4 regions of the Pseudoalteromonas sp. CST2 genome follow, and region 3 is predicted to be linked to each of the others. Evidence: predicted binding sites of a transcription regulator. Region 3 holds the regulator's gene; each other region holds the start of a gene.

Region 1 (2,205 bases), on a different contig from region 3:
CAGCCAACCCATTAGCGCATAGTTAAGCGCGGTATTAACAAGCCTAAATTTTATACTTTTAGTAACGCGCTACAGCGGGTAGAATGTAGCTAACAACAATAAAAAAGCATCCATCATGCATGAATTTCATCAATTAACGGCTACTGCGTTAGACGGTAAAACAATTAATTTTAGCGACTTTGAAGGCAAGGTTGTGCTTATTGTTAATACCGCAAGTGAGTGTGGTTTTACTAAGCAGTACGAGTCGCTACAAACTCTTCATAGTAAGTACGCGAAAAGCGGATTGGTTATTATTGGTTTTCCATGTAATCAATTTGGTCAGCAAGAGCCAGGCGACGCGACGCAAATACAACAAGGCTGTTTAATTAATTACGGGGTAAGCTTTTTAATGGCCGCTAAAGTGGATGTAAACGGTCGTCACGCCCACCCTGTATTTAGGTATTTAAAATCGGCCTTACCCGGCTTTTTAACACGAAAAATAAAGTGGAACTTCACCAAGTTTTTGATAGCGCCCGATGGCACACCTATCAAGCGCTATGCGCCTTTTACAAAACCAGAAAAGCTAGAAACCACTATTCAACAAGCACTCGCTAAATTAAGTACATAATAAGTAATAAAGAGGCATAAAGCCTCTTTATTGCCAATGTTTAGCCTTTAAACATGCGTAAACGCACATTCAAACCCTAATAAAAAGGCGCATTATTTTAACTAGCACAATTTAGTCTATGTAATCGTTTAAGTCGTCTTCACCTAGATTTTTTCGCAAACGTTTTTGCTCAAGGTAATCTTCCAACTTCTTTTTCACCTTTTGCTTTTTTTTGTCATGCTGATTACGCCCGACCATTTCGTACTCGTCTTCAACAAAATCATCATCTAGCGCATCGTAACTAAATGTCTTACCCACAACCCACTCCATAAAGTGTTTGAGACCAACTCAGGTTTATTCCTGCACTTGGTAAATTAAAAAAATGTTTAGCGCTAAAATACGAACAAATTAGCACCAAAATAAAGCCACGTGACTATCGTAAATAGCCTTCATGTCAATATTGTGAATAAATAGCGCTAAATTAAGAAAGTGGAAAGTGAGAGTTTTTTATCGTTTCGACAAATAAAATTTATCATTTATTTATTTTTAGTGTTTTTGACTAAAAAGTAGTTTATTTATCAAAATTAAAAATCATTAAAAACACACAAATTTCATAACCTACTGTTTTAAAATAAAAATAAATAATGGCACCAAACTTGTTAATACTTAGCTGTCATCAACAATTATTAGAGAATAAACATGAAAAATTTACTATTAGTAAGCGCTTTAATTTGTACACCCGCTGCAATGGCACATAACGATAACAATGCGGGTATTTCGTTTAGCAATGAGCAGTGCAATGTAGAGTTTAAAAACGATGTACGCATTAAACCTAGCGAATTAGAAATTTTTACCGCATCTAATCAATTCATGCGCTTTAACAGCAATGGCAACTTAACTATAAATGGTGAACAAGTATCCATTAACAGCGAACAGCGCCAAGCGCTTACCCAGTATTCTGACAACTTACGTACGCAGCTACCTGAGGTCGCTAATATTGCCCTAGACGGAGTAAAAATAGCCGGTGTAGCATTAGAGGAAGTAGCCAACGCATTTAATATTGATGGCCTTGATGACTTATCTGGCCTGATGGACGATATAAGACTTGAAGTAGAAAACACCTTTTATCAACAAGGTACGTTTGTAATGGGCCAACAAAGCTTTAATCAATTTGGTGAAAACTTTGAACACCAATTTGAGGAGCAAATAGAAACCGTGGTTGAGTCTGCCGTTATGCAATCAATGGGCAGTATTTTAGTTGCTTTAGGCTCTGAGCTGCTTGGTTCGGGTGGAGATATGGATGCATTTGAGCAACGCATGGAAAATATGGGCGCGCAAATAGAAGAAAAAGTAGAGCTGCATGCCAGTTCGCTTGAAAAGCGTGCCAACTCTTTATGCGACAGCTTTGCCAACATTGCACAGCAAGAAGAGCAATTAGTAGCGCAGTTACCGCAGCTAAAAGGCTACGAGTTATTTACCATTAAACAAAATTAATACACCGCACCGTATTTAACATCCCTTTAGCAGCACTTGTATATTAGGTGCTGCTTTTTTATTCTTTTAGCGTGTGAGCCAGCGCACCTAACGTGCTAATAGCCTGCTCTATTTTTTCGCTCCAC
Region 2 (2,205 bases), on a different contig from region 3:
GCAGTTTTACTCATCGTCAGCGTTTTTAATACGCTCTAAACGGTCGAACTCTTCGTATTCGGCCGCTTGTATTTCATCGAGTACCGCATCTACGTCTGCAGATTCGTTACTGTCTTCAAATTCTCCGCTGAGCACAGTGTTTGGCGTTAAGCTGGCCTCTTCAAACAGTGCCCACATTTCTTTAGCGTAATGAGTGTTTAATAGGCTAGGTGCAAACTGCGCATAATAACGACGTATGTTGTTTACATCGCGCGTAAACATTGCTTGCGCACTGTTATTGGCTGCGGCGTTTACAGCTTGTGGAAGGTCAATAATTACAGGCCCTTTACTATCAACAAGTACGTTAAATTCTGATAAGTCACCGTGGATAATACCAGCGCACAGCATTAATTTAATATAATGAACCATCATACTGTACTGCTCAATAGCGTCTTGCTGTGTAAGGGTCACATGCCCTAACTGTGGAGCAACATCTCCGTCTTCATCGCACACAAGCTCCATTAACAACACACCATCAATACAGTAATAAGTATCAGGAACTCTGACGCCAGCGCGTGATAAACGTGAAAGCGCGTCTACTTCTGCATTTTGCCAAATTTCTTCTTCTAGTTGTCGCCCATAACTAGAGCGTTTACCCATGGCGCGGGCTTGGCGTCCGCCTCTTACTTTTCGGCCTTCTTGATACTGAGCTGCCTTTTTAAAGCTGCGTTTAACGGCATCTTTGTAGACTTTAGCACAGCGAATTTCGCCACCGCTGCGCACCACAAATACATCCGCTTCTTTACCGCTCATTAAGCGGCTTATCACTTCATCAATTAGGCCATCATCAACGAGTGGCTGGAGGCGTTTAGGTATTTTCACTGCGATACAACTAGAAAAATTGGAAGATTAAACATGTATGTTAATAAGTCCTTAGTATGTTAGCTCTCAAACAGGTGTTGAAAGTGGTTTTAAGTAATTAGTTATCACAATAACCGAAATACCGAATAAGGTAAAAATAACATGATAAAAATCGGATTTATTTTTATTTCCTTATTGTTTGCACAATGTTTGCGTTTTTTAAGCGTACTTTATATTCATACCCTTTATTAATATTTAACCCAAGGTGACCACGATGAAGCATTTTTCTACTTTTGCCGTTGCTGCATTATTATCAATGGCTTTTTCAGCCAATGTTGCAGCCAGAGGCGGTGATAACCCACCACCTAAACCTGACTTTTCAAGCATAGATGCAGATGGTGACGGTGTGATTAGCCTTGCAGAATTTAGCGAAAGTGCGCCACCGCAAGGCGATGCGCAAACTATTTTTGACGAAATAGATGCCGATGGGAATGGCGAAATTAGCGAACAAGAGTTAAGTGAACACAAGCCACCACGCCGCGCACGTTAAGGGAGAAAAATATGATCAACAGTATTGGTAGCTCAGCGAGTTTTATGACTCAACAATCTAGCCAAGTAAGCGCTTTAACTTCAGAGCAAACTGAGTTTGTTAAAGAAACACTTGCAGAATTTGATGCACAAAACCTAAGTACGGAAGATGCGCAAAGTATTCAAGCTGCATTTGAAGAGCAGGGGATCTCACCTACAAAAGAGTTGGCTGATTTAATGAGCGAACTTGATTTTGACGCTAAAAGTATTGGCGATGCAGGACGCCCTGAAGGGCAGCGCCCGCCACCGCCGCCGCAAAACTCGCTAGAATCTGTTGATACTGACGAAGTGGTTAGCTACTTAGATGAGTTATTAACTGAGTATTCAAGCCAGCTATCTGATGAAGATAAAGAATCAATTCTTTCATCGGTACAAGAAAAATTTGGTTTAAGTGAAGGTGACTCACTGCTAAATGTAACTGCTTAGGTGTTATAACTTGAGGTAAAGCTGACTGTTTATCCTTAGGTCTTAAGTCCAAAGCCCGGCAATTATTTTGTTGGGCTTTTTTATTATACCAATTCGCTTAATTGATTACGTATTATTGTGCATTGGTATTACTCCGCTTGAGGCAAAAAAATCGCGCTAATAGCACCTAACAAACCGAGCAGGCTATACAACAAAATAAGCTGTGCGGTTGATAAAAATGCTTCTAAAAGCCCTATACTGCCTAACATTAAAAGCAAAATGCCTATTACAGTATTACTAACCGACACGTAATCAGTGCGTTTATTGCCTTGTGCCATATCCACTAAATAGGTTTTACGCCCGAGCCGTACG
Region 3 (2,205 bases):
CGCCACTTACATGAATAGTCGCTTCTGCTTTTTGGTTGAGTTTTTCTACATCGAGAATGACATGCACATTGCTAATATGATCTGAGTGCCTTTCTAGCTTTGCAAATTTATTATTTACATAGTCTCTAAGTGAATCAGTTACTTCTACGTGACGACCAGTTAGGTTTAGTTGCATAAGCATTTCCTCTTTGTTTTTTACGTCTTATATCAAACTCTTTCTCTGATTTGACGGTGGAATAGCTAGCGATTCACGGTATTTTGCTATTGTGCGTCTAGCTACTTTAATTCCTTGCTCTGCCAATATATCCGCAATTTTACTATCACTCAATGGTTTAGCTGAGTTTTCCGCGGCAATTAGCTTTTTAATTAGGGCACGTATTGCGGTTGATGAACACTCTCCGCCGTTTTCAGTGCTTACGTGGCTTGAGAAAAAATACTTAAGCTCAAAAATACCACGTGGCGTATGCATATATTTTTGCGTAGTAACACGCGAAATTGTCGATTCATGCATTTCTACCATTTCAGCAACATCGTTTAAAACCATTGGCTTCATGGCTTCTGGGCCATGTTCAAAAAATGCTTGTTGCTGTTTTACAATACAGTTTGTTACTTTGAGCAGCGTGTCGTTTCTGCTTTCAAGGCTTTTTATAAACCATTTAGCTTCTTGTAAGTGAGAGCGAATAAATTGGCTATCACCACTTGATTTTACGGTACGTGACATAGCCGCGTACTGACTATTTACGCGTATTTTTGGCATGCTATCTGGGTTTAGCTCTACCACCCAGCGGCCTTTTATTTTTTTAACCGACACATCCGGTATTACATACTCCGACTCTTCCCTTACTATGGTATCTGCAGGTTTTGGGTTGAGGGTATGTATTAGGGTCATGACCTCTTTAAGCTCGTCTTCTTTAAGCTTAGTCTTTTTCATTAATGTACGATAGTCGCGTGCCGCTAATAGATCAATGTGATCGGTTAAGATCATTTTAGTTTGTTCTATAAAAGGGGTGTCTTTATCAAACTGGTTTAGCTGAATACACAAGCACTCTTGTAAACTGCGCGCGGCTATACCTACAGGGTCAAATAACTGAATACGCTTTAAAACGGCTTCTATTTCATCAAGTTCAACTTCAACTTCGTCATCGTTTTCTTGGTTAAAGCTCTCTAAAATTTCTTCGCAACTTAGCGTTAAAATACCCGAGTCATCTACAGCTTCTACAATGGCAATAGCAATGGCTTCGTCAGTTGGGCTAAAAGGAGTAAGCTGAAGCTGCCACATTAAATACTCATGTAGCGTTTCAGTAGAGGCACCTTGATAAATAGACTCATCTTCCGGCATTGGGCCTGAGGATGCAGCAGGGGCTGCGCTCATGTACTCATCCCAGGTTACATCCATTGCCATATCATCGCTAACGGTGTCTTTATTTAAAGCTTCGCCACTGTCTTGCTCGTACTCGCTGGTTGTATCGTCAGCCGATGCGCTTACGGTTACATCATCCGTATCTGCTTTTTGCTCATTTTTTCCAGCCGACTCTTCCGTGTAATCTTGCTCTTCTACTTCTAATAGCGGGTTGCTATCAAGTGCTTCTTGTATTTCTTGCTGGAGATCCAATGTACTGAGCTGCAGCAAGCGAATCGCTTGTTGCAATTGTGGAGTCATTGTAAGTTGCTGGCCCATGCGCAGCTGTAATGATTGCCTCATGTATCTCTAACAATCCTTTTATGTTGTTATAATTAATATTAGCAGATGCTTGTAGGTGTGGCTTAAATGTTACAGCCTAAATTGCTCGCCTAAATAAACATCGCGTACAGTTTTGTCATTTAATACGTGTTCTGGGGTGCCAGATGCAATTAGCTCCCCATGAGAAACAATGTAGGCTTTTTCACAAACATCAAGGGTTTCTCTTACATTGTGATCGGTAATTAATACGCCAATGCCACGGTTTTTAAGATGTTCTATTATTTTCTTTATATCTAACACTGAAATCGGATCAACACCAGCAAAAGGCTCATCCAATAAAATAAATTTAGGGTTTGCTGCCAGTGCTCTGGCAATTTCTACACGGCGGCGTTCACCACCAGAAAGCGCCATACCTTGGCTATCGCGAATATGCTGAATACTAAATTCATCAAGTAAGTTGTTAAGCGTTTCTTCTCGCGCGGCTTTATTGAGCTCTTTACGCGTTTCTAAAATAGCCATTAGGT
Region 4 (2,205 bases), on a different contig from region 3:
CTTTGCAGCTGGGGGGGTCTGATCCTGAGGCGCTAGCAAAGTGTGCAAAGCTTGCGGGTGAGCGTGGCTACGATGAAATTAACTTAAATGTAGGCTGCCCTTCAGATAGAGTACAAAACGGGCGCTTTGGTGCATGCCTAATGGCCGAGCCTGAGCTGGTTGCCCAGTGTGTTGCGGCAATGAAAAGCGAAGTTAGTATTCCTGTTACGGTAAAAACACGCATCGGTATTGATGAGCAAGACTCGTATGAATTTTTATGCGCATTAATTGAAGCCAGCCATAAAGTTGGCTGTGATGACTTTATTATTCATGCCCGTAAAGCGTGGTTAAATGGTTTAAGCCCTAAAGAAAATCGTGAAGTACCGCCTCTTGATTACCCACGCGTTTACCAACTAAAAAAAGACTACCCACAGCTCGATTTAAGCATTAATGGCGGCGTTAAAACAATTGAAGAAAGCCTAGCGCATTTAGCGCATATAGACGGCGTTATGATTGGTCGCGAAGCATATAGTAATCCATTTATACTTAATGAGGTGGATGAAAAGATTTACGGTGAGGTGGCTAATACTCAGACTCGTCACGATGTGGTGCGCGCTATGTATGATTACATAGAAGAGGAAATGCGTTTAGGTGCTAACTTTTGGCATATAGCACGCCATATGCTGGGGATTTTTCAGGGGCAGCCAGGGGCGCGCGGATTTAGACGTCACCTTTCAGAAAATGGTCACGGTAAACAGGCTGATTTGTCGGTAATGGATAAAGCATTAAGTTTTGTGCCTGAGTAATACTAAAGCGCTGAGCAGTTATAAAAAAACCACTTTTTAAAGTGGTTTTTTTATAACTAAAATTTAGTCAAAAGATAAATAAATTAGTGATTTTCGCTTATTAACATTCAGTTTTTAGTCAGTTTAAAATAACTTATTAGCTGTCTAACTAATTGAATTTAAATGCTTATAAATAACTTTTTGTTACTTGGCATAACTCTTGGAATCCTGTTGTTGTTATCAATTAAAAACAACAGGACAAAACAATGAGTATATTTAATCGCGTAAATGATGTTATCCAATCCAATATTGCTGCCATGCTGGATAAAGCAGAAGACCCAGAAAAACTCCTCAACCTTATGCTAAGTGAAATGCAAGAAGCGCTTAACGAATGTAGAAGCACAGCCGCAGCCTTGCTGTGCGAAGAAAAAACGCTTAAACGCCAAATTGCACAAAAACAAAAAGACTTAACTTTGTGGCAAACAAAAGCTGAGCTGGCAGTTGCTAAAAACCGTGACGATTTAGCCAAGTCTGCGTTAGTAGAAAAACAGCGAGTAGATGAGCAAATTGCAGCAAAAAACACTCAGCTAAATACTCTAAAAGAGTCGATAGAGAAAATTACGGCAGATTGTGAGCGTTTACAGCAAAAAATGGCGCAAGCTAAAAGCAAACAAGCTCAATTAATAAAACGCCACGATATTGTTGCTGCACGTGAAAAAGTGAACATGCAATTACACAGTGACAACGTCGCAAATGCTTTGTCTCGCTTTGAAATGATAGAGCAAAAAGTGGAAGGCATAGAAGCACAGGTTGATGCTTATGAACTTACAAATACAGCGCAATCAACCGCTGAGCAAATTGAGTCTTTAGTTAAAAATGAAAAAATAGATGCAGAGCTGGCTCGTTTAAAAGCCAGTGTTAAGCAAAGTAATACCAATACAACTGCGCAAAGCGCTTAAGGAGTAGAGTATGAATAACTTTAAAACACAGCGTGGTTGGTACAAAGATTCACTGAATAAAAAAATATCGGGCGTATGCAGTGGGTTAGCGCGTCGCCTTGATTTTCCAGTGTGGTCAACACGCTTAGTAACAATTTTATTATTTATAAGTTTTCCGTTTGCAGTAGCGCTTGGTTATTTGATTGCTCACTGCTGCCTTGAAGAGCGTGCGTATTAGGAGAGGGATATGAAAACCTTAGCAATATGTGTTGTCGTATATGTGTTACTTTTTACTGATACTGTGTCGCTAATACATTTTGATTCATGGCAGTTTCCACTGTGGATTGCAGATATGAGCTGGGTAGGACTGGAGCTGGCTGGCGTATTAGTCGCTATTATTGCAGTGGTAGCCGTAATGGCATTAGTGACTATGGGATTAATAGGCGCAGGGATTGTCGCGCTGGTTGGCACCATTTTGGCACTGTTATTTGGTTCAGTGATGA

What was found. The regulator sigma-54, encoded in region 3, starts transcription at its own class of promoters, with help from an activator protein. The targets are predictions, from matches to a motif close to GTTGGCACGNNNNTNGNNT.
Region 1: a site for sigma-54 is predicted at 1,230-1,248, ahead of PSH41_RS17825 (YggN family protein). Genes of this name have one in related genera too.
Region 2: a site for sigma-54 is predicted at 1,038-1,056, ahead of PSH41_RS06965 (EF-hand domain-containing protein). Genes of this name have one in related genera too.
Region 4: a site for sigma-54 is predicted at 972-990, ahead of PSH41_RS09270 (PspA/IM30 family protein). Genes of this name have one in related genera too.

The regions. Positions count from the first base shown of each region.
Region 1 covers NZ_JAQREO010000017.1:74,836-77,040, forward strand. Annotated here, with positions in the region: gene PSH41_RS17815 (glutathione peroxidase) at 116-607, shown strand; gene PSH41_RS17820 (PA3496 family putative envelope integrity protein) at 719-904, opposite strand; gene PSH41_RS17825 (YggN family protein) at 1,286-2,080, shown strand; gene PSH41_RS17830 (aminotransferase-like domain-containing protein) at 2,139-2,205, opposite strand, start outside.
Region 2 covers NZ_JAQREO010000004.1:17,154-19,358, forward strand. Annotated here, with positions in the region: gene PSH41_RS06960 (PA4780 family RIO1-like protein kinase) at 7-861, opposite strand; gene PSH41_RS06965 (EF-hand domain-containing protein) at 1,115-1,390, shown strand; gene PSH41_RS06970 (hypothetical protein) at 1,402-1,854, shown strand; gene PSH41_RS06975 (MFS transporter) at 1,983-2,205, opposite strand, start outside.
Region 3 covers NZ_JAQREO010000001.1:216,035-218,239, forward strand. Annotated here, with positions in the region: gene hpf (ribosome hibernation promoting factor) at 1-175, opposite strand, end outside; gene PSH41_RS00980 (RNA polymerase factor sigma-54) at 203-1,702, opposite strand; gene lptB (LPS export ABC transporter ATP-binding protein) at 1,772-2,205, opposite strand, start outside.
Region 4 covers NZ_JAQREO010000005.1:183,267-185,471, forward strand. Annotated here, with positions in the region: gene dusA (tRNA dihydrouridine(20/20a) synthase DusA) at 1-785, shown strand, start outside; gene PSH41_RS09270 (PspA/IM30 family protein) at 1,031-1,723, shown strand; gene PSH41_RS09275 (PspC domain-containing protein) at 1,734-1,940, shown strand; gene PSH41_RS09280 (hypothetical protein) at 1,950-2,205, shown strand, end outside.